One region of the Ferdinandcohnia sp. QZ13 genome, then DNA from elsewhere that is predicted to be linked to it. Evidence: riboswitches for the same ligand, from Rfam matches in the RefSeq annotation. Region 1 holds a riboswitch; each other region holds the start of a gene.
The links. A riboswitch is a leader RNA that binds a small molecule or an ion and turns the genes downstream of it on or off. The one in region 1 is predicted to bind cyclic di-GMP.
Positions count from the first base shown of each region.

Region 1 (8,058 bases):
TTGAAAATGCTGCATTCTCGATGGGAATCGATGAAATTAGTGCCCCTGTAAAAACAGAATACGGATACCATATCATCAAAGTGACCGATAAAAAAGAAGCGAAAGAAGCTACCTATGAAGAAAGCAAAGACTCCATTTACAAAGTCCTGTTTGATCAAAAAATCTCAGAAGAATACAGTGCTTGGTTGACTGAAAAAACAGAGGAATACAAGATCGAACGAAATCTATCATAATATGTTTTAAGACCCAAACCTAAATATGGTTTGGGTCTTTTAATGTTTAATTGGTTCTTTAAGGAAATACTTCCGACAAATTTTTCTATTGGCGACAACATTTCCCGGGAAACGACAGCATGCATTTGTTACTGACAGTATTTTAATAAAGAGCAAATTAATCAAATTTCACTAAATGGTTAATTGTGGTATTATTTCCACAAATAACAAATATTGATAATAGGGGTGAAATATGAAATTTATCATTGTTTGTCTTTTTATCCTATTTATTGTGAGTGGGATCGTAAAAAACAAAGATAAGAATTATGCCAACAAGTAGGTGTGTCACTGATGCTTCTGGGGACTTTAAAAGCATTAGCCTTATACAACGTCGACAGTTTTTTAGGTGACGATCCTGTTCCATACTTAGATATTTTTTTCATTAATCCAGAACGAATGGACCTTTATGGGAATCTATCAATTGGAGTAGCACTATTTGGGCTTATCATATATCTGTTTTCAGAGATTAAAAGATAGGAGGATTTGTCATGGGCTATATCGAAGAGCTAAGAAAAGTTGTTGGCAACCGACCGCTTAATTTAGTTGGTACGGCAGTTGGAGTAATTAATGAAAAAGGTGAAATCTTGCTTCAGCAACGAAAAGACGGTGTTTGGGGTGTTCCTGGAGGATTTTTAGAATTAGGGGAATCCACAGAAGATGCGGGTAGGAGAGAAGTACTAGAAGAAACAGGGCTGCAAATCGGAAAAATGGAACTAGTAGGCGTGTTTTCCGGAAAAGGCCACTTTGTCAAACTACCAAATGGAGATGAGTTTTATCCCATTACCATCGCTTATATCACAAGAGAGATTGTTGGAGGACAGCTTGACGTGAATCGTGAAGAAGGGCTTGATGTACAGTTCTTTAGTCTCTATTCACTTCCAGAAAACATTAATCCGCTTATTTCCAATTTACTACATACTTACCGGCAAACTAGAAAAGTATAAAAAGCACTTGACAATCTTCAAAAAAATAAATTTACCAATGTTTTTTTAGTCCAATAGTATGATATGATAGTGGTATGTCATCAAAAGGCCTTTCATTCTTAGTGCGATTAAGAATGAAAAGGGGAATTTTGATTTGAAGAAAAGAACATGGACGTATGAAGAAATAGAGTTTCTCAAGGACAATGTAGGTCGAATGAAAATCTCTACGATTGCGAGTCACCTACATAGAACGGAGACGGCCGTTGAATTAAAGATTAAGAGATTAGGGATTTCCAATACAAAGTCTTTCACCGGTCAGTTAACGATGCATGAATTGGCAACTCTATTAAAAATTGATCCAAAGTCTGTAAAGCTTTGGATTGACAACCATGGATTAAAGTACACAAAAAAGGCAACACGAAATACACGGAAATTTTACTTTATTAAACCTGAAGATTTTTGGGATTGGGCAAAGATCAATAAAGACCGAATTGACTTCTCCAAAATTGAAAAAAATGCAATCGTACCTGAACCTAGCTGGGTTGAAGGGGAACGTTCCAAGCAGAAGAGGGTCAATTACCGGTCATGGACTACTGTTGAAATTCATTCCATGATTGAGCTTGTCGCAATGGGTAAACCATTTTCAGACATTGGAAAAAAATTAAACCGTAGCCCAATTAGCATTCAACGTAAATATCAGCGTATGCGTAACGCCATTAGATAAGCAGAATACCAAACTATACAAAAGGCAAAATTGTTGAAAAACAATGACGCAAAGCCACGGGCCTAAGGAGAACTCTCTATGGCGGCCGGGTTGCTATAGAATGGAAGGGTACCTTTATTTGATGACGAAAAAGTGGGAGAGACTAGTTGGTAACTAGCCTCTCCCGTTTTCTTTTTGCTAGCTTATTGATCTAGTGACTTACTATCTAACTCTTTAACGCCATTCATAATTTGTACTGCAAAACCGACACAAGTAAGAATAATACTTAAAGTAAGAAAATATGCTACAAACATGTAACCTTCACCTCATTACAGTATTTTTTCTATTTCTACTTTTAGTATAGTGTGAACCTGTGTAGTAGGCTGTGATGTGTATCACAGAATAGCCTCTTTTTTTGATATTCCTCGTGAAAATTGGAATCAATTCACGTTGTAGTTCTTTTTTTAATGTGATATATTTTTTTAGATAGAAATTGTGATAACGGAAGGATAATTTGCATGAGCTATATAGATGAAGTTCAAAAACGAAGAACATTTGCCATCATCTCACACCCGGACGCTGGGAAAACGACGATGACTGAAAAATTGCTTTTGTTTGGTAACGTGATTCGTGAAGCGGGAACAGTTAAAGGAAAAAAATCAGGAAAATTCGCTGCATCGGACTGGATGGAAATCGAAAAGCAACGTGGAATCTCGGTTACATCAAGTGTGATGAGTTTTCCTTATGAAGACTTTTACGTCAATATTTTGGATACACCAGGACACGAGGATTTCAGTGAGGACACGTATCGGACATTAACGGCTGTTGACAGTGTTGTGATGATCATTGACTCCACAAAGGGTGTTGAGCCACAAACGATTAAGCTTTTCAAAGTTTGTCGAATGAGAGGAATTCCGATTTTTACATTCATTAATAAGCTTGACCGTGAAGGTAAGGATCCACTTGATCTTTTAGCGGAAATTGAAGAGGTGCTTGGGATTGAGTCCTATCCAATGAACTGGCCAGTTGGTATGGGCAAACGATTTTTAGGGATTGTCGACCGTTATAACAATCGGTTCGTTCATTTTACTGGGAACGAAGATGAAAAAATCATTCCTTTAGAGGAGCTAGAGGACGGCAAGCATCCAGCCATTACAGATACACCGGTTTATGACAGTACACAAGATGAGTTACTCCTATTAGATGAAGCTGGAAACAATTTTGATGTGGAGCGTGTCGCTAACGGAGAGCTTACTCCTGTATTTTTTGGTAGTGCACTCGCAAACTTTGGTGTGGAAACATTTTTTAATACATTTTTACGATTCGCATCAGCACCGAAGCCTCGTAAAACAAATCTTGGCCTAGTTCCACCAGAGGACGAAACGTTCTCGGGGTATATTTTTAAAATCCAGGCAAACATGAATACGAAGCACAGGGATCGAATTGCGTTCCTACGTGTCTGCTCTGGAAAGTTTGAACGAGGCATGAGCGTTAACATTACTCGTACCGGTAAATCCATCAAATTGAATCAGACCCAACAATTTATGGCGGCAAGCCGTGAAACAGTTGATGAGGCATATCCTGGGGATATTATTGGTATTTATGACCCGAACGTATATCAAATCGGTGATACATTAATTGCTGGTAAAGAAGATATGCATTATCAAGAGTTACCTGTGTTCCCACCGGAAATGTATCGTAAGGTTCGCGTGAAGAACGTGATGAAGGCGAAGCAATTTAGAAAAGGAATTGAGCAACTCGTACAAGAAGGTGCGATTCAATTATTCAGACAGGAAACAAATGATGATTTCATTCTAGGTGCGGTTGGTCAGCTTCAATATGATGTGTTTGAATATCGATTAGAAGCAGAGTACAATGTTTCAGTTGAATTTAGTTCCCTCGGGAACCGGATTCCAAGATGGATTGCTAACAAGAATGTAGATACACGTCTATTCGATTCAAGAAGTTTACTTGTTCGTGACCGAAATGAACGCTATGTCGTTTTATTTGAAAATGACTTTACGTATCGTTATTTCCAGGATAAAAACAAGGACATCGAACTCATTGACTTATATGAAAGTAACGACTATAAAGGTGTTTAAATTAAATCGCCCAGAAACTTTTCTGGGCGTTTAGTTTATGAAAGGATTAGCTATGAGCAGAAATTTGTTTCGAAAAATCTTCAATCAGGACCAACCGAATATAAAAGTTATTACAATGCTGCTACTTGTTGTTAGCATTGTTTCCATTCTCTTGGCGATTGGAATTGGACCTGTTTCTGTTAATCCACATTTAGTTACCAAGATTCTTCTTGCAAAACTTCCTTTTCTCACGATTGAATCTAGCTGGACACAGGTTGAGTACAATATCGTCTGGGGATTGCGTTTGCCAAGGGTTTTATTAGGAATGATTGTCGGTGCCTCACTAGCGATAACAGGAGTTGTTATGCAGGCATTGGTTCGTAACCATTTGGCAGATCCTTTTATACTTGGGGTCTCATCCGGTGCGTCTGCAACGGCAACATTAGGGATGCTATTTGGTGCCTTTTCAATTTTTGGGACATACTCACTATCAATCAGCGCGTTTATTGGTGCTGCTGTGACGATTATAGTAGTTTATTTACTCTCAAGAGTGAACGGTCGAATTAATGTCACTCATCTTTTACTATCGGGTGTAGCAATTGCCCTCATGACTGATGCTTTGACAAGATTTATTACGCTAAGTGCTCCAAATGCTTTGGGATTACATAATGCTACTTTTTGGATGTCGGGTAGTTTAGCTGGGGCGAAATGGGGCTATTTAACGCTACCACTGATTGTGGCTGTTATTTGTATGGTGGTTTTGATGAGCCAATACCGAGCTCTAAACGCCTTACTTTTTGGAGATGATACAGCTGGAACATTAGGCTTTAATGTGGCAGGATTGCATAAAATGCTAATTCTCGTCGCCTCCCTTTTAGCTGGGGTAACAATTGCAGTGAGTGGTTCAATCGGGTTTATTGGGTTAATGGTTCCACATATTGCAAGGTTGCTCGTTGGATCCGACCATAAGCGCGTCCTTCCTATAAGTGCTTTGCTGGGAGGAATTTTTGTGATTTGGACCGATGTTGCTGCCCGCATGGTGATTGCCCCGGAGGAATTACCAATTGGAATTTTAACCGCATTAGTCGGAGGACCCTTTTTTATTTGGTTATTAAAATCAAAGAAGCAATGAGGTGATGAATTGAAGCTACAGGTAGAGAATTTATATTTTTCATTGGATGAGAAACAAATTATTGAAGATATGAATCTACATGTCTCAGAAGGCGAGTTTGTTGGAATCATAGGACCCAACGGAAGCGGAAAATCAACCCTTTTAAAAAATATCTACCGTGCATTAAAACCGGATTCCGGGGTTGTATTTTTGGACGGGAAGAATATAAATAAAATGAATCCAAAGACGGCTGCGAAAAAGATGGGGGTAGTCGGGCAGGAAAATGAAGTTCCGTTTGATTTTAAAGTGGAAGAGATCGTTGCCATGGGCAGAAGCCCCTATAAAGGCTTTTTTGAAGGTGATAGTCTGCAAGATCGAGAGATTGTTGCAGAAGCGATTAAGCAAATTGGTATGTTCGAAATGAATAAGCGGAATTTTAGCGATCTGTCAGGCGGAGAAAGACAACGCGTTCTACTAGGACGGATGTTAGCACAGCAAACCGATTTGCTGCTTTTAGATGAGCCGACAAACCACCTCGATATCCAGCATCAGTTGCAAATTTTTGACTTAATTAAGGGGCTAGGGGTTACCGTTTTATCAGCCATCCATGATTTAAATCTCGCCGCTCTTTATTGTGACCGATTATATGCCGTCAAGGATGGACGAATGCTGTTGGCAGGTACAACCGAAGAGGTGTTAACTTCTGAAACAATTTACAAGATTTACGGTGTTCGGTCGGATGTAATGATTCATCCAGTTACTAATAAGGTGGCAATTACCTTTTTACCGCAAAGTTTACTAGAAGGAGAAAATAAATGAAAAAACTAGTATTTGTTTTAACAGGGATGCTCGTGTTGATGTTAGCAGGATGTGGCGGGCAAAAAGAGGACACGTCTGCAAAACAATCTGAGGACTCTCTCATTATTGATAATTATGGTAGAGAAGTAGAAATGACAGAAAAGCCTTCTAAGGTGTTAACATTGGGGCCGAATGCAACAGAATTATTCATTGCGTTGGGACTATCTGATTATGTTATTGGGAATAGCTTAGATAATCATAGCCGTGGCGCTCTGCCAGAATATGCGAAGGAATATGATAAAATCCCTGAGCTTACATATGGTTCTGCTACAAGAGAAGCTGTACTAACAAGTGGAGCGGATTTTATTTATGGAATCGACTGGGAATTCGGCAGTGAAGGTCTGGATGTCGACGAGCTTGATAGCTATGGTATCAAGGTGTATATGAACATGGCAACTACAATGGAAGAAATCTATCAAGAAATCCTTGATCTCGGTAAGATTTTTGAGATTGAAGAGCGAGCGGAAGCATTTGTTGCTGAGCAGAAGGAACGAATTGCTGAGGTGCAGGAGAAATTGGTCGGACAGGAACCAGTCGATGTACTCGTTTATGATAGTGGTGGAAATGGCGTCTTTACAGCGGGCGGGACAAACTTTGAAACATTATTGATTGAGCTTGCTGGGGGACGAAATGTTTTTGAAGATATTACGGATAAGCAATGGGCCACTGTCAGCTACGAGGAGGTACTTGCTAGAAAGCCTGATGTGATTTTGATACACGACTATGACGCACCATCGATTGAGCAAAAAATTAAAGATATCAAAAACGACCCTGCCCTTTCACAGTTAGAAAGTGTCAAAAACGAAAGCTTTGTTGTTATTTCATTAGAAAGCGTATTACCTGGAAATCGTATGGCATATGCGGTGGAAAGTTTAGCGAAAGGGTTTTATCCAGAGGTGTTTGAATAGCAAGGGTAAATTATGTGTTTTACTTTCGTTGTTTTGGTATATTAAATGTATGAAATTGTTGAAAGGACACGAATTTGATGCTATTGAAACTTTTGCTGGCGCTCATCCTTCCGGGTGTACTCGTCGTTTTCTTTACAAGGGTGACCTATAATTATTATGTGGGCTTCTTACTAGCGGTTGCTCTAATTGCTGCATCCATATATAAAGGATATGCAGATTCCATTTTTATCATCATTGCGGATATCATCTCGCTCGGAGCGGGATTTCTTTATGCAAGGAACATGGGGAAAAGGGCGAAAAAATAAAAGGGTATGTGAGGCCAGGGTTTTGTTAAGGACTCTTTGCTATATAAGATGAAGCGAAACCTCCTTCATCAAGCTTATGAAGGATTGAATGCCATTGATGTTGCTTCGGACGGTCCTTCATTAAGGAAATGAAGGACCGTTTTCCCTTAATGTTACTTCACAAAGTCCTTCACTTTTCCTCCATCTTCTCAAGCTCTGAAACGATCACCTTTTTAATTTCATCATCCCCTATTGCCCCATTATGAAAGGTGTTTGAATCCATCCAATAAAGCTGCCGAAAGCTAACCCCGTTATTTAGCTCGATTTCTAAAAAAATACGTTCCCCATCGAATTTATCGGTTACATGTAAACCATACGGATTATCCAGTTCAAGCTGATACCAAGCCTGGATAAATTGTTCCTTTGATTTGTATGAAAATGTATGTAGACGACTACCATCCTCGGTACTTTCAATGTAAATATTTTTTACCAACCCATCAAGTGGATAAAGCTCACCTGCTGTTTTTGCTTCCTTATTTTCATCAACAACATATACTTTATCCTCTGCTGCTACGATGAAAGAGGACGGGTACCCGTTTACCTCATAAATCGAAGTTCCTTTAGGCAGGTATGTGGCATCACCATTTTCCATCCTGTGATCACTGCATGCATGCTCATCCATCATGAAAGTCACCTTTCCTAGTTCTTCTCCCTTCTCAATTGAAATCGAGCCTTGTTCGTCATAAGAATCAGGAAAATCATGTTGATACTTTACATCGTTAATCATCAAAGCATCCAGCCATTCAACAATTTCTCCATTTGGACAACCTGATATTCTGACATTGTTATTGCATGAAACTAAAAAGCCCAATACGAAAACCAGAAGAAGGATTCTACACCCTTTTTTCATAAAACACC
Region 1 covers NZ_JAVIVW010000015.1:1,116,776-1,124,833, reverse strand. The annotation lists gene RGU12_RS19330 (foldase protein PrsA) at 1-233, shown strand, start outside; gene RGU12_RS19325 (hypothetical protein) at 564-749, shown strand; gene RGU12_RS19320 (NUDIX hydrolase) at 761-1,216, shown strand; gene RGU12_RS19315 (DNA-binding protein) at 1,350-1,919, shown strand; cyclic di-GMP riboswitch class I at 1,933-2,017, shown strand; gene RGU12_RS19310 (peptide chain release factor 3) at 2,417-4,000, shown strand; gene RGU12_RS19305 (FecCD family ABC transporter permease) at 4,053-5,111, shown strand; gene RGU12_RS19300 (ABC transporter ATP-binding protein) at 5,121-5,909, shown strand; gene RGU12_RS19295 (ABC transporter substrate-binding protein) at 5,906-6,856, shown strand; gene RGU12_RS19290 (DUF2198 family protein) at 6,934-7,161, shown strand; gene RGU12_RS19285 (hypothetical protein) at 7,331-8,050, opposite strand.

Region 2 (8,058 bases), 230 kb from region 1:
CTTGAAGAAATGATCAATAGCTTTGGTGAAGACGGGAAAGTTTTTGCATTATACGAGCAAAGTAACCCACTTCGTGATGTGTTCGTTGTCAGAACAAAGAAACCACAAGATATCATGAAGGTTGCCGAACAGGTTGAGAAAATGGAATACGTCTATAATGTAAATTATGGAAAAGGAAAAGTTGAAAAGATTTTTAGTAGCGTTGGTATTTCACGCAACATTGGAATCGGTCTAATCATCGGTCTCCTTTTCACTGCCATGTTCTTAATTTCAAATACAATTAAAATTACGATTTTTGCAAGACAAAGAGAAATTGAGATTATGAAGCTAGTTGGGGCAACAAACGCGTTTATTCGCTGGCCATTTTTCCTAGAGGGCTTGTTCCTTGGAATTCTGGGTTCCATCATCCCAATTGGGATCATTCTCGGATTCTATAATTTCTTATTTGATTTGATTCAACCACAATTAAGTGGAACATTCCTAGAGCTATTGCCATTTAATCCATTTGCCTTCCAAGTAACGGGGCTGCTGCTTCTAATTGGCGCATTTATTGGAGTATGGGGAAGTTTAATGTCCGTTCGAAAGTTCCTAAAAGTATAAGCAAAAGCACACCTTATTGATATGCTCCCCTAAAGGTAGACAGATGAAATAAAAAAATCTGTTTCCTTTGGGGGAGTATTTTTGTATGGCTAAAAGTAAGTTTTCTAAGGAAGAAAAATATAAAATTTTAAAGGCTTATGAAAAGGGAGAATTAAACTTAGGGGAGTTTCTCCAGAGACATCAAATCTCTAAGCGAACTCTTTATACTTGGAGAGAAAAGTACGAACAATTTGGTTTAGACGGGCTTGAAAGATCCAATGGTTGGAAGCGATATTCAAAGGGATTAAAGTTAGCTGCCGTAAGAGATGCCTTGTCTGGAAACTATTCTCTTATTGAGTTAACTCATAAGTACGAAATATCTAGTCACTCTGTACTGCAAGGATGGATTAAGCTTTATAATGGTCATAGAGAATTAAAGGAAACTTCGAAGGGGAGAAACCAGTCTATGACCAAAGGTAGAAAAACAACAGTAGAAGAGAGAATTGAAATAGCGAACTACTGCATTAAAAATCGAAAAGATTATCAGAGGGCAGCCGATGTCTATAATGTCTCATACCAGCAGGTATATCAATGGGTTAAAAAGTATGAGGATGGCGGAGATGAAGCGCTGAAAGATAAGCGTGGGAGGAAAAAAGAAGAAGCTGAATTAACTTCAGAAGAGAAAATAAAGCTTCAGATGAAAAAGTTAGAAAGAGAAAATGAACGTTTACGTGCAGAGAATTTATTTTTAAAAAAGTTAGAGGAGATCGAAAGGAGGCGAAAGTAAGCCAAGTTCGATTTGAGGACAAGTATATCGCGATTCAGGAACTTCATAAGAAAGAAAATCTAAGCATCTTGTTACTTTGTGATGTCGCTGGTATTACACGGGCTGCTTACTATAAGTGGCTAAAGCGTACTCCTTCTGATCGGGAACTTCAGAATGCAGAAATTATTAAAGAGATGAAAGCTCTTCATGAAGAAGTAGAAGGCATCTATGGATATCGTAGAATGATGATGACCATTAATCGAAAACTTGGGCAAAACTTCAACCACAAACGTTTTTATAGACTGATGAAAGTTGCTGATATACAGTCTGTCATCCGTCAAAAGAAGAAACGTTATAAGCACTCTACCCCTCAACAACATATTGCGGAGAATGTGTTAAATCGGGAGTTCGCGGCTGAAAAACCAAATGAAAAATGGGTAACTGATGTCACGGAATTTAAATATGGAACATCAAAGAAGGCCTATTTAAGCGCTATTCGTGATCTATATGATGGATCGATTGTAAGTTATGTATTAGGACATTCAAATAACAATAAACTTGTGTTCAATACTCTTGACCAAGCTACCAAGTTGTTGGATGGAGCCCATCCTCTTATTCATAGTGACCGTGGTTTTCAATACACATCTCATGGCTTCAAACGGATAATAGACAAGGCAGAAATGACACAAAGTATGTCTAGAGTAGGACGATGTATAGATAATGGACCAATGGAATCCTTTTGGGGAACACTCAAATGCGAGAAGTTTTATTTGCATAAGTACGCTACATTTGAAGAACTATCTAAAGCGATAGACGAGTATATATATTTCTATAATCACAATAGATATCAAAAACGGCTAAACGGCCTTAGCCCTATGGAATATAGAGCTAAAGCCGCTTAGGTCATTTTTTATTATTTCCACTGTCTACTTGACAGGGGGCAGTTCATATTGGGTGTGCTTTTTTGCGCTTTGACTCCATTCTATCCCGCAAGAATGGTTTTTGTTTTCTTTAGTTTCATCCCACATTTGCAGCTTGTGCTGTGTTTGAGGATTTTGATTTCTGTTTTACATACTGGACAGATTTGTTTTGGCATTTTAAAAATCACCTTCTTTTCTCTGACACGATTGACAAAGTCCGTACACTTCCATCTGATGTGAATTAATTTTAAACTTGGTTAGCTTGTTCGCAACATCCTCGATTTGAGTAAGAGTCGGGTAATTGAAATCAATAATGTCTCCACATACTTCACATAAAATATGGTAGTGATTTGGTTGATTGGAAAGCTCATATTTGCTCAATCCATTGCCATATGGCAGTTCTTTTAAAATCCGTAGTGAAACAAACAGTTTGACATTGTTGTAAATGGTGGCAAGGCTAATATGCGGTATTTGACGATGAATGTCTTCCACAGTTGGATGGCCTTTTAAAGAAAGGATAGTCTGTAAGATTAATGTTCGTTGAGGCGTAATACGTAATCCGCGTTCTTTTAAAAAGGGTACGAGTTCTTGCATGAGTAACAACCTCTTTTATTGATTTTTAAAAGAATAGGTATCCAAGAAGCGGATACCTATACTATGTGAGAATAAAATGAAACGAAACTTATTTTGCTACTACTTCACCAGGTACTGCTAGTCCAAGGCCTTCTGCGATACGAGTTCCGTATTCTGGGTCAGCCTTGTAGAAATGACTGCTCTGACGAAGTTTGATTTCCTCTAACTCCACTGGCTTCATTGATGACACTATTGTGTCAACAAGACGGTTGCGCTCTTCCTCACTCATCAAGCGGTAAAGGTCACCAGCTTGTGTGTAGTGATCGTCTTGATCGTAAGCTACACTGTTCGCAATACCTTCAACAGGGAAAGCGTGCTGCTTCGCTTCTGGCGCTTCTTTTGGACCGCTAAAACTATTAGGCTCGTAATATACTGAACTACCACCGTTGTTATCAAAGCGCATTTGACCGTCGCGCTGATAGTTGTTCACGTCCACTCTTGCGCGGTTGATTGGTAAGGCTTGATGGTTCGCACCCACGCGGTAACGATGTGCATCATGGTATGCAAAGAGACGACCTTGAAGCATTTTGTCAGGTGACACATCGATACCAGGTACTAAAGTCCCAGGAGAGAACGTCGCTTGTTCAACCTCTGCAAAATAGTTTTCAGGGTTGCGATTTAATACCATGCGGCCGACTTCGATTAGCGGATAGTCTTTTTGAGACCATACCTTCGTGACATCAAAAGGATCGAAACGGTATGTATTCGCATCCTCCAATGGCATAATTTGAACGTAAAGCTTCCAAGAAGGGAAGTCCCCTTTTTCGATCGCATTGAACAAATCCTCTGTATGATAATCTGGATTTTCTCCAGCAAGTTTTGTTGCAACCTCATTTGTTAAGCACTTCACACCTTGTTCTGTACGGAAGTGGTACTTAATCCAAACACCTTCACCTTCTGCATTTGTCCACTTAAACGTATGACTTCCATATCCATGCATATGACGCCATGTTGCAGGAATTCCACGATCACCCATTAACCAAGTCACTTGGTGTAAAGATTCAGGAGAATGAGACCAGAAATCCCATACTGCTGTTGGATTCTTTAGGTGTGTTTGGGGATGACGCTTTTGTGTATGGATAAAATCAGGGAACTTAATCGCATCACGGATAAAGAAAATTGGTGTGTTGTTTCCAACGATGTCATAGTTTCCTTCTTCTGTATAGAATTTAACCGCAAAACCACGTGGGTCACGCGCTGTATCAGCAGAGCCATTTTCCCCAGCAACCGTTGAGAAACGGATAAATAGAGGAGTACGCTTGCCAATTCCGTTAAATAGTTTTGCTTTTGTATATTTGGATACATCATTCGTCACTTCAAAATAACCGTGTGCTCCACTGCCTTTCGCGTGAACAACACGTTCTGGTACACGTTCTCTATTAAAATGTGCTAATTTTTCTAGAAGGTGTACGTCCTGGATTAGTACTGGTCCTCTTGAGCCAGCTGTGATTGAGTTTTGGTTATCTCCAACTGGAGCTCCCCAACTTGTCGTTAGTTTAGTAGTAGTCAATTAGATCACCTCTTGGTAGTATTTTTGAATATGTATATTATAATAACAAGTATAAATTAAAAATCAATACATTTTTATAATAATTATAATATGGATAAAATGGATTATCCAAAATTAACGATATTTATGCTTGTAATAACGAAATATCGCTTGCGGAATATTCATGTTCACAATTGGGATTTTATTTAACGGAATCTATTGATTTTCAATTAAGTCTGGTTTTTAATTGTATTTGAGAATTTTGAGAGTATCATAAGTTACGCTCTTTCTCTAATTACGCAGGAAAAGAAACAATTGGAAATAACTACGTTGACTTTTGAATTTAGGAGGCAATGTGACATGAAAGATAAAAAGCATCATGGAAGCGTGGAAGGAGTGGGGGGACCTCACGATGAACGCTTAGGCACAGGGGAATCGGCTGATTCGTTAACAAAAAGGCAGGGACACCCGGTTACGGATAATCAAAATATCCGAACAGTTGGGAATCGTGGGCCATCCACACTAGAGAATTACGATTTTATTGAAAAGATCTCGCATTTTGACCGTGAACGAGTTCCAGAAAGGGTGGTTCACGCAAGAGGGGCAGGGGCGCACGGGTATTTTGAAGCGTACGGCAAGGTTGACGACGAGCCGGTTTCTAAGTACACTCGAGCAAAGCTGTTTCGGCAGGACCGATGCTTTCTTAGGTAAAAAAAGCTTTGAAATTTGCTAAAAGCCATAGAAACCTCATTAATGACCATAGGGTCCATGCTAACGCCAATAAAAATAAAATAAGAGCCATAGAGGTTGGGCTAACGACCATAGACGATTCGTTATTTACTGTCGTTAACTCAAAAATACTGTTGTTACTGAAGGAATACTATTTTTAATCATAAAATACTGTTTTTAAGCCAGAAATACTATTTTTAGCAAAAAACGAGGCCAAAAGCCCAGTTGCAACCTTACAACTCCCTCACAAACGCATAACTTTTCCGCTCATACCCCTTTTTTTTCGTAAAAGATGTGCCCTATAGGAACTGCTTATAATGTTACTTTCTAGTCAATATTCAAAGAAAATTGAAGAATTTTGTCTAATTTTGTTGAAATTATAGTAGTTTTGTCATATTATAAATAGGTCTAAAGTAATATATTAATGAATATGCTATACGATAACGGCAAACTTATCGAAAGGTAAGGACGCAAAGCCACGAGCCTAAAGCAAACATGCTATGGTAGTCGGGTTACCGAAATGGCGGAGATAGATGACTCCCGTTTATTCGGTTTAGTCATCTTTTTTTGTGCTTCCAGCTTCTTTCATTTTCACACCTTAGGCGCCTTTATCATTCTCAATCTAGCAAAGAATTGGTTTTGGGGTAAAAATATACCGATGTTTTCGGCATTTTTGTTGAAAATAGGTCTTTTTATGATGAAAAATGTTTTTAATTGAAGATTTTCGTGAATCGAAATTTGTTTAAGGAATGAAAGTAATTGTGTTATTGGTCAATATTGATATTAAACAAATGATTCGAAAGAAGGATTTTTTTCATCATGGTCAGACAATATACAACATAAATGAAATGAGAAAAATTGGAACAGAATTTCTTTTTCGGAAAAATCACGAAAATCCTGAATTGATCTTTAGAAGGGCAAAAGAGTTAAATAGGCTTTTTGAATTGGATACAGCATCAATTAGGAAAGCATTTTTTTCGTATTTTTCAAGTGGCCTATCACTTACAGAGGAATTGTTATTCGTAAATGTTTATCCATCTACGATTTTAAATCCTCAATTTCCCTCTTTTATAGAAAGTTTATTACAAGCGTTCCCTAATTCAAGATTTCGTTCAGTATTTGAAATTGTTGAGTCTGAAGTAATAGAGAATATTAATCTCATTAAAGAACGTGTTCGTTTTTTGCAAAAACTGGGATATTTTATCGCAATTGATGATATCGGACACGGATGGGCTTCCTTGTGTACACTTATTGAATTAGAACCCAATTATCTTAAGCTTGAAAGATATTTTTCTATAAATCTACCTAATTCATCTCAGAAACAAAGAATGATTTTATTACTTTTGCAATACTTTTACGACTCTGATACAAAGATAATCTTGGAGGGAGTAGAAACAATAGAAGAATTACATGTAGCACAATCATTGGGTGTGGAGTTTTGTCAAGGATACTTCTTATCCAGACCTCAACCAGTCCTTGTTTGACAGAATTAAGTAAAGTTATGAAAAAAAGATTCTGAAATTAGAATCATCAACTTATGAAGGTTGTAGTTAAAACTAGCAGAAGCAGTTATGTTGATACCTTGATCTAACAGAGAAAAATAAAGATGAAAAGTTGTTTTGAAATCGTGACTTGATATATTTTATGAGATTTATACAAAATCAAAGGTGTAATGCAGGAAATGAGCAAGCAAGATTCATTAATGTAAATAGTTTGTTTATTAAACATACATGAGATAAGTAAAAGATTACTAATTAGTGGCCATGATAGAGTTTTTAATTATAAAAAGCAGATGAAAATTTAGGAATAATGAAGGTGGAAAATTAATGAGTGAAATTACGAATTTTAAAAGTATTAGGACGAAAATTTTATTTGGATTTTTCGTTGTTATTTTGTTAGTTGTTATTTTGGGAGTTTATAACTTTTATGTTACGAAGAAAGCAAACCAAAATATCGAGATTATGGTTGACGACGAAGTTCAATTATTGATAGCAGATGAAAAATTAGTAGCATCCATTGCAAATAGAATTGGAACTGCACGAGGATATGTATTATTTGGTGGTGACTTTAAGGAACGATTTAATGAGTATTCAGAGCAAGGAAAGCAGGCAGAAAAGGTAATTAGGGAGATACAGGTTACCGATGAATTTGATGCTTTAATAAAGCGTACTGTTGATTGGCGAGAAAGCATAACCACTGAAGTGTTTAATGAATACGATGCGGGAAATGAAGAATTGGCACTTAGAAATCTTGAAAAACTTACACCAGAGGCTCGTGATTTAATGTCTGGCTATGAAAAGTTAGCGGCAGAGAGGGAGAAAAGATTAACAGAATTAGGAAAAGATGCAATATCAAATGGTGATAAATCATTAACTGTAACTTCAATAATTACAGTCCTAATTATTGTATTGAGTCTCATTGTTGGTTTTGTAACCTCGTACATTATTTCGAAACCAATCAAAATGGTAGTGGAACGGATGAAACAAATATCAAATGGGGATTTAAAACACGAACCATTGAAAACAAAATCAAAAGATGAGATAGGTGCACTTGTACAATCAGTCAATTTAACGAATGATAGTCTTCGTACTATCGTAGAAGATATAATAGTTGTTTCCGGTGACGTAAAGAGCAGGGGGGAGCAACTTACGCAATACGCTGATGAAGTATTGGCAGGTAGCCAGCAAATTGCAACAACAATGGAAGAGTTATCAGCTGGAGCAGAAGAACAAGCTCAATCTTCGACGGCCCTAAATGAAAATATGGGGAATTTCTCTCAAGAAATCATGAAAGTTGCATCACAGGGTGAGTCAATTAAAGGACAATCAGATACGATGCTTCAGTTAACGGAAGATGGTAGTGATTCCATGGAAGAATCTGTTCAAAAAATGGCTTCTATCAATGAAAAAATGAAGCAATCTCTTTCAAGGGTCAAAGGGTTA
Region 2 covers NZ_JAVIVW010000015.1:1,344,620-1,352,677, reverse strand. The annotation lists gene ftsX (permease-like cell division protein FtsX) at 1-600, shown strand, start outside; one part of gene RGU12_RS20760 (IS3 family transposase) at 686-1,328, shown strand; one part of gene RGU12_RS20760 (IS3 family transposase) at 1,328-2,247, shown strand; gene RGU12_RS20755 (Fur family transcriptional regulator) at 2,443-2,859, opposite strand; gene katA (catalase KatA) at 2,948-4,408, opposite strand; partial or broken gene RGU12_RS20745 (catalase) at 4,748-5,077, shown strand; cyclic di-GMP riboswitch class I at 5,552-5,636, shown strand; gene RGU12_RS20740 (EAL domain-containing protein) at 5,878-6,600, shown strand; gene RGU12_RS20735 (methyl-accepting chemotaxis protein) at 6,943-8,058, shown strand, end outside.
Region 2: linked by a shared signal. The riboswitch ahead of RGU12_RS20740 (EAL domain-containing protein) and the one ahead of RGU12_RS19310 (peptide chain release factor 3) in region 1 are both predicted to bind cyclic di-GMP.

Region 3 (8,058 bases), on a different contig from region 1:
ATAAAACTGTTCATCCAACATTTGAGCAAACCACCTTTTATCGTGTGTTTTCAAGGATTAATTGAGCAGCCTTCCTAGCACTTTGAAACGAAGCATCAACAAGCATTCCATCTCCTACCCAGTCTCCCGCAATATAAAACCCAGGTATCTGTTTAACTTTTGGCGACGGTCTTTTGCTTTGATTAGCTAAAACTAAACCATTTGAAACGGTCATTCTAGGAAGATACCGTTTATAGACAACATACTCTTTCCAGCCCGGCTGGATTTTTTCCACAAAATCCTCCAGTTCTCTTTCTGAATTCTCATTAGCGTTTGTATATTTTATAACATGAACAACATGGTAGTCTCGTTCACTTAATTTCGCTATTCTGGAATGATTTGAAAAATAAAACGGGTCCTCTAAGCTCAAAACAAAGTCCATTTGGGGGTTAGGCAATCTTGATAAAACAAGGTCTAAACAGGCTACATATACTGGATGGTATTCTTTTATTATTTCTGGAGTGCTTTCATGTTCTGAAAACATTTTAGCTGTTTCATGAGGACTTGAAGTTGATAGTACATGGTGGGCAGTAATCGTTTCGTCGTTTGTATGCACGGTGAATTGTGGAAAAGAGCCATTCACCTTTTTAACTTGTTTGCTCGTTTGAAAACGGACTCCTACCTGGGTTGCCATTTTTTCCAAAGCATTTATCATACTTTGCCAACCGTAATGTAGGTAAATCGCGTTTCCCAATTGGAGCTGTTTTAAGGCTGCACCCGCACTTATAAGTTCTGGGTCATTCGAATACGTCGACAAACGGGATAGCATTAAAATGAGTTGCCTGACCACTTCATTCTTCATGTTATGCTGCAACCACTGGTGTAATGGTATGTTTACAATTTTATTAGTATCTATTTTCTTATATTTAATGAAAAAAGAAAACAGCTCTTTCTTAGCTTTCCAATTTAATAATGGGCTTGTTAAGAGGCTAATAGCTGTGGCTGGAAGTTCAAAAATTTCATCTTTATGAAGGATCTTTCCTTTCGTTGGAACGATGCCTCCATCTATTTCAATGCCTAGTTCATTTAGGACTTCTATTGATTTCCCTTTCGAATACAACGCATGTGGACCAAGGTTTATATATGAATCCAGTTTATTCGTTGTTCGCCCTCTCCCACCAAGTGTTTTTGATTTTTCTAAGACTAGCACAGACTTTCCAGCCCGCGCCAAGTAGATGGAAGCAGTCAGCCCTGCAATCCCACCACCAATAATGACACAATCCCATGTTTTTTCTTCAATTTGCATAATATCCACTCCCACTGTTCGATTTATAATCATGACGATTAGTCGTCAGGTTTTGTGACATCAGAATTTAATTTTCGAGTGTTTTGGTTTTTGGGATGGGATGGACTTTTCTGGTGATTATTCGCTTGGTTAGTTTTAGGTACCAGGAGAATCTACGGTCAATTGGAGGTTGGTGGTACTCTAGACCGCTTGGAGGTTTGTGTTTTCCTTTTATTAGTAGGTTGGGGATAATCTGGGACACTTTGAGGGTTCACTCTTTCCTCTTATTAGGAGATTGATAGCACTCTAGGGCACTTTGAGAGTTCTCGATTTCCTTCAATTAGGAGGTTCGCAGCACTCTGGAACAGCTTGAGGGTTCATTCTTCCTTATATTAGAAGGTCAAGGTGCTCTACACCGATTTCTACTGTAGCATCACTTTCGACTCTCAACGGCTGTTTTGAAAACGAAAAACCCCGCCACATCATTAATGCAGCGAGGTTCAATGAATTCACCCAAAATACTTTGGCAATGTAACAATCACCATTAATAGGAAGATAATAAAAATATAGTTCACGGAATAAAGGAAATTCCAGCGAGCCCATTTTATATCGTCTTTAACTGAAAAACCTTTAATACTCAAGATGATCCAACCGATATTAAGCAATGTCGCAAGGATGACAAAAACCTTTCCAAGTTCGCCTAAAAAGAATGGAAGTGGAAACAGACAGATAACCCAGAAAAGAAAATGTCTCTTCGTTACCTCGAAACCACGAACGACTGGGAGCATCGCAACGTTCGCAGCCTTATATTCATCATACTTTCTTATCGCAATTGCATACGTATGCGGCATTTGAAACACAAATAAGATCAAAAAGAGCACAATTGGGACAGTATGATCAATCGGTGCAACAGCAGCCCATCCCATTAATGGAGAAACGGCGCCTGATACACTCCCAATCACAGTATTTATCGTAAATCTGCGCTTGGACCACATTGTGTACAATACGACATACGTGAACCAGCCCACAAACGTAAAAAAGAAGGCTTCATAGGTGGTGAAAAATAGTGAAACGAATCCTAATACTGTACAAATAATGCCTAAAGACAATACAAACTTCATTGAAAAATGGCCTGTTACAGTTGGTCGTTTTTTCGTCCTGTCCATGACTGTGTCGATGTCAACATCATACCAATTGTTTATGATTAGAGCTCCCGCCATAACAAGTGTACTTCCAACCATTGTATATAGAAACAATCCTAAATTTTCCTGAAATGATGCACCCGAAAAATAAATCGCTAACCAAAATCCTGAAAACACAGGTAGAACATTCGCCAGTAAAACTCCTGCCTTAAAAAGAGATTTAAGATCAGCTATAAGGGATGTTTTTTGTAACTGTACTTCTGTTTTCATTAGATATCCTCTTTCCTGCCTTCTATTACTACAAATATACTATACCATTTTTATCGCCCTTAGGATAAGAAAACCATCTTTTACCTGCGTCTATAGTGAAAATGGCCTGAAAAGGGATTTTTCACCGCAACAGATAAAGGTGTTGTATCCGCGATTACAGCTGCTGGTAGTTAATGACGCATCATTCTGGTTATTTAAAGAATATTTCGGTCTAAGCATTAAAGATACTTTTAAAACATAGGTCTACTATTGTTCACAACCTCCATTGTAGGTTTCTGTGTTGTCTAGATCCTTGATATATTTATGTAAAGACGTCAAACCCTAACAAAATTATTAGGGTTTTGTATTTATTTACCAGCATCATTTTTATAGATAAAATGAAACCTTCCTCCTTTTTCATCGTATATAAGGTAGAAAACTGAGGAAGGTGAATTACAAGAGAATTTCATGATATTAGGTTATAATAGTAAAAATATAAATACTAACTTATGGAGGTACACATTTATATGAAAAAGGTTTTAGCAGCTATGGTAGCACTTACTCTGATTCTATCGCCACTTGGAAACTTTGTCTTCCAAGACCAAACAACAACTGTTGAGGCAAAAGGCTATAAGTCAGGTAAAAGAGGTTTTAATAATAATATTGGAAACACAAACAAATCCAACTTCCAACAGCAACAAAAGAAAAAGGCAGATAATAATGTTACAAACAAGTCTACTACTACAAATCCTAAAGGTGGATTCATGTCTGGTGGATTAATGAAAGGCCTTATGCTTGGTGGACTTGCAGGGTTCCTATTTGGTGGTCTTCTAGGTGGAATGGGAATACTTGGCTCATTTTTAGGATTAATGATTAACGTAATAGCGATTTATGTACTAATCGTTATCATTCGAAAAATCTTCGTGATGATCAGAGATCGTAAGAAAAATGAGGCAGACCCATGGAGACGTTAATTCTTTCCGAACAAGAAATTATTAATGCGATTTGTGTTTATATAGGCTTGAAAAAGCAAGTAAAACCAGAAGAAGTCGAAGTAGAGCTTATGTATGATGATGACTACGGGTTCTCCGCTGAAGCATATGTCAACGACCGTAAACAGGTCCTCATTATGGCAAACCTAATCGAAGCGATTCGTTTATGGCTTGGAGAATTTATGAATCGAGACCCATATGCAGGAATTAAGCTTGTATTAGACGATGAAGAAGGCATCATTGCCCATATTAACTAAGAAATGCGCTAATCGTGTCCGCCTGTCGGTGACAAGCACAAGACGAGCGCTGACAGAATGTGCTTTATGCCTTCCTCCAGAGCGTTGGCTTGTGACCTTGAACATGTTGGACAAGAATACTGTAAAAAGCTCATCCAAATGGATGAGCTTTTTTAATTCGCCAAAACTATGCGATTCTTTCCACTTTCTTTTGCAGCGTACAGTGCTTGATCTGCCGCTTTTTTCAACGCATCAACAGTCGTTCCGTTATACGGATAGACACCGACGCCAGTACTAATTGAAACGGTGATTTTTTCATCATCAACGATAAGTGGGTGTTCCGTGTAGTACTCTTTTAACTTAAAGTAAATATCCTTCACACCCAAATCGATGTGGGTTTTAATGAGTATCATGAACTCATCCCCCGCATATCGATAGCCTTCCATGTTATCATCGCAAAGCGTTTTTATGCCGTCTGCAAGGATCTTTAAATATAAATCACCAGCATCATGGCCGAAGCGGTCATTTACTTTCTTTAAATCATCAGAGTCGATCATCATAACTGTAATTTCGCCATCATCATTTCGAATTAATTGTGCTAAATCCTCATGGAAAGCACGATGGTTTTTTAATCCAGTTAATTCGTCTGTACGGGACATTGTATAAATTTTTCCATATAATCGAGCAGTTTCAATCGAGTTGATAACCTGTGCACCGATCATTTGCAAAAGATCCTCGTGCTCCTTCCGATAGGCGAAATCCCTATAGCTTTGCGCCGAAATGACACCTTTTACTTGATCATCCATCACAACTGGTACGAAAAGACAAGATCTTGTGTCTTGCTCCCCTTCCCCCATTTTCGTATCATACTCAATGTTTTGATTTCGATGTTTGAGGTGAACGATTTCTCGTGTTTTAATAACCTTTGATGTGTAATTTTCACCAAACTCTACGGTGCTAGGTGGAGCAGGCTCACCATTATCCATAATAAAAATCATTTGAATATGCGCATCACCTGGATTATGCAAGGCAATGTAAAACGAATCCGTTGGCATAACACGTGAAACCATCTCATAGGATTTCTGAAGAAGAACGCTTTCATTTAGGGTTTTGCTGCAAATTTGGGCAAATTCATGAAGGATACGGTAATGCTTGTTCATCCAATGCATATTTTCCATTTGTTCGTTCATTTGTTGGAGTTGGGTTAAAAGGGTGTTAGTAATCTCTTGTTCTTCTTGTTCCTGACCAATTTCGTCAAAAAAGCTACGAGTCTCGTCAGAAATCAGATTCTTTTCGGAACCAACCTTGTCGATTAATTCGCTTAGTTTTCTTAGTACGTTCAGATTCTGGATGGTTTTCTTCATGCATAATCACTTCCAAAATTTTTTAAAGGATGTTCAAAAGATCGGTTAAAAATGTCACATCGAGTGAGGAACTTCAACTAAATGCCAACATCCTGTGGAAGCATGCTGACTTGTTTCTGGAGTTCCTCACGTATACTACATACGCTGGTAAAGCTTCACCGTCTTAAAATGTCGTCACATAGGAAGAGGCAATTTTGTAGACGCGCGGTCCTTTTCCCGTCTTTTTGAACATGCTAATTTATCCAAAAATCTAGTAAAATAGTAGCAACAACTTACTTAATGGTATAAAAAAAAAGACTAATCACATACCGATTAATCTTCGCTCTTACGATACGAGTTTTACTCGGCAACTGGCTGGCATGTCCAACTGGACTTAGCCCCTATAGTTTTGCGTCTTCATCTTTCAATGAATTTGCCTTTCCTTTATACAATTATCTTTAAAGAAAGATTATTTTAAATTGTACTATAATTATATTTCTATTTTCACATTTGGTCAATGGAATTGACATCACCTTTTTCTAAAAATGTTAATTTATTCCTACGACTAATTTACTAGTTGCTTTTTTCGGTCAATATACTATCTTGTAATTTATACTTTTACACCTTGACTTTATGAATGTTATTGAATTTTTTGCCGATTCGTGTATAATTATGCCGGATTACACAAAAACTATCATTTTATTTTATATAGAAAGAAGGGGGTTGCTATGAACAGTATACCTATTATCCAGTTTAAAAATGTGACGAAACAATATGACAATGACCCACCTGTCCTTAACAATGTCAGCTTTGAAATTGAAAGAGGAAAGTTTTATACCCTTCTTGGTCCATCTGGATGTGGAAAAACAACGATATTGCGTTTGATTGCAGGATTTATCGAACCCTCAGATGGAGAGGTTTATTTTAATGGTAAAAAAGTAAACACCACACCTGCCAATAAGCGTCAGGTTAATACAGTGTTTCAGGATTACGCGTTATTTCCACATCTTAATGTATATGAGAATGTTGCCTTTGGCTTACGAATAAAAAAAATGAAGCAATCGGAAATCGATAAAAAAGTGAAAGAAGCCCTAAGCTTCGTTAACCTTACTGGCTATGAAAATCGTGAAATTAGAGAAATGTCTGGTGGTCAAAGACAACGTGTGGCAATTGCTCGAGCAATCGTGAATGAGCCAGAGATTATTTTATTGGATGAGCCATTATCAGCACTCGATTTAAAGCTTCGTACGGAAATGCAATATGAGCTTCGTGACCTTCAAAAGCGCCTTGGTATTACCTTTATCTTTGTCACACATGACCAAGAGGAAGCACTTGCTATGTCTGATGAGATTTTTGTATTGAATAAAGGAAACATACAACAAAGTGGCACCCCTATCGATATATATGACGAACCAATCAATCGCTTTGTCGCTGATTTTATCGGAGAATCGAATATCGTAAAAGGAAAAATGCATCGTGACTTTTTAGTTGAATTTGTTGGAAAGACATTTGACTGTGTTGACCAAGGTTTTTCAGACAATGAGCCCGTTGAAATTGTTATCCGCCCTGAAGATTTAGAAATTACCTCTGTTGAAAAAGGAAAACTTCAGGTTGTTGTAGATTCTCAGCTTTTTAGAGGGGTTCACTATGAAATTTGCGGCTTTGACCAAGATGGAAATGAATGGTTGGTACACTCTACAAAGAAAGCTAAGGTTGGCGATGAAATCGGACTTTATTTTGATCCTGAGGCAATTCATGTCATGAGGATTGGTGAAACAGAGGAAGAATATGATCGTCGCTTAGATGCATATGTGGACGGGGAAAGCCATGGAAAATAAGCTTACTCGCAATTTATATTTTATCCCTTATGCACTATGGATTCTTGTATTTGTTATTGCACCAATTACGCTTGTACTCTATTATTCATTTTTTGATATAGAAGGAAATCTATCTTTAGTAAATTATAAAACGTTTTTCACACCCATTTATCTAAAAATGACACTTAGCTCATTTTGGTATGCCTTTTTAATTACAGCTGTCTCATTATTGGTCGCATACCCAACAGCCTATTTAATCACAAGAACGAAGCATAAACACCTTTGGTTGCTACTCATCATTGCTCCATCGTGGATCAATCTTCTATTAAAAGCATATGCTTTTATTGGAATTTTTGGAGCCTACGGAACTGCCAATGCCATTCTTGAAGTGTTAGGTATCGGCTCTAGGCAGTTATTATTTACTGATTTCAGCTTTGTGTTTGTATCTGTTTATATTTTTATTCCATTTATGATTTTACCCATCTTTAACTCATTAAATGAGTTAAATCCAAGTCTATTGGATGCTGCTAGAGACCTTGGGGCTTCTAAATGGACAACGTTTCGTCGTGTCATTTTTCCACTAACGATTCAAGGAGTAAAATCAGGCTGCCAGGTTGTATTCATTCCTGCCCTATCATTATTCATGCTTACACGATTAATCGCAGGAAACAAAGTAATTACACTTGGTACTGCTATTGAACAACAGTTTCTTGTCACACAGGATTGGGGCATGGGTTCGACCATCGCTGTCTTCCTCATTATTTTCATGGTATTAATTATGGTGGCGACTGGAAACCGCAAGAAACGAGGTGCTAAAAATGAGAGATAAACTGACCATTTCTTCAAAAGTATATCTATTTATTATTTTCTTCATTTTATATGCACCGATTTTTTATTTAGTCTATTACTCCTTCAATAGTGGTGGCACGATGAACAATTTCGAGGATTTTACCTTGGATTGGTATAAGGAGCTATTTGGAGATACACGATTACTCATCATTGTGTTAAATACATT
Region 3 covers NZ_JAVIVW010000001.1:2,317,344-2,325,401, forward strand. The annotation lists gene RGU12_RS11285 (RNA polymerase sigma-70 factor) at 1-21, opposite strand, end outside; gene RGU12_RS11290 (phytoene desaturase family protein) at 38-1,285, opposite strand; gene cyoE (heme o synthase) at 1,774-2,676, opposite strand; gene RGU12_RS11300 (GntT/GntP/DsdX family permease) at 2,816-2,917, shown strand; gene RGU12_RS11305 (hypothetical protein) at 3,183-3,629, shown strand; gene RGU12_RS11310 (YxcD family protein) at 3,617-3,904, shown strand; gene RGU12_RS11315 (sensor domain-containing diguanylate cyclase) at 4,057-5,247, opposite strand; cyclic di-GMP riboswitch class I at 5,590-5,674, opposite strand; gene RGU12_RS11320 (ABC transporter ATP-binding protein) at 5,955-7,064, shown strand; gene RGU12_RS11325 (ABC transporter permease) at 7,054-7,872, shown strand; gene RGU12_RS11330 (ABC transporter permease) at 7,862-8,058, shown strand, end outside.
Region 3: linked by a shared signal. The riboswitch ahead of RGU12_RS11315 (sensor domain-containing diguanylate cyclase) and the one ahead of RGU12_RS19310 (peptide chain release factor 3) in region 1 are both predicted to bind cyclic di-GMP.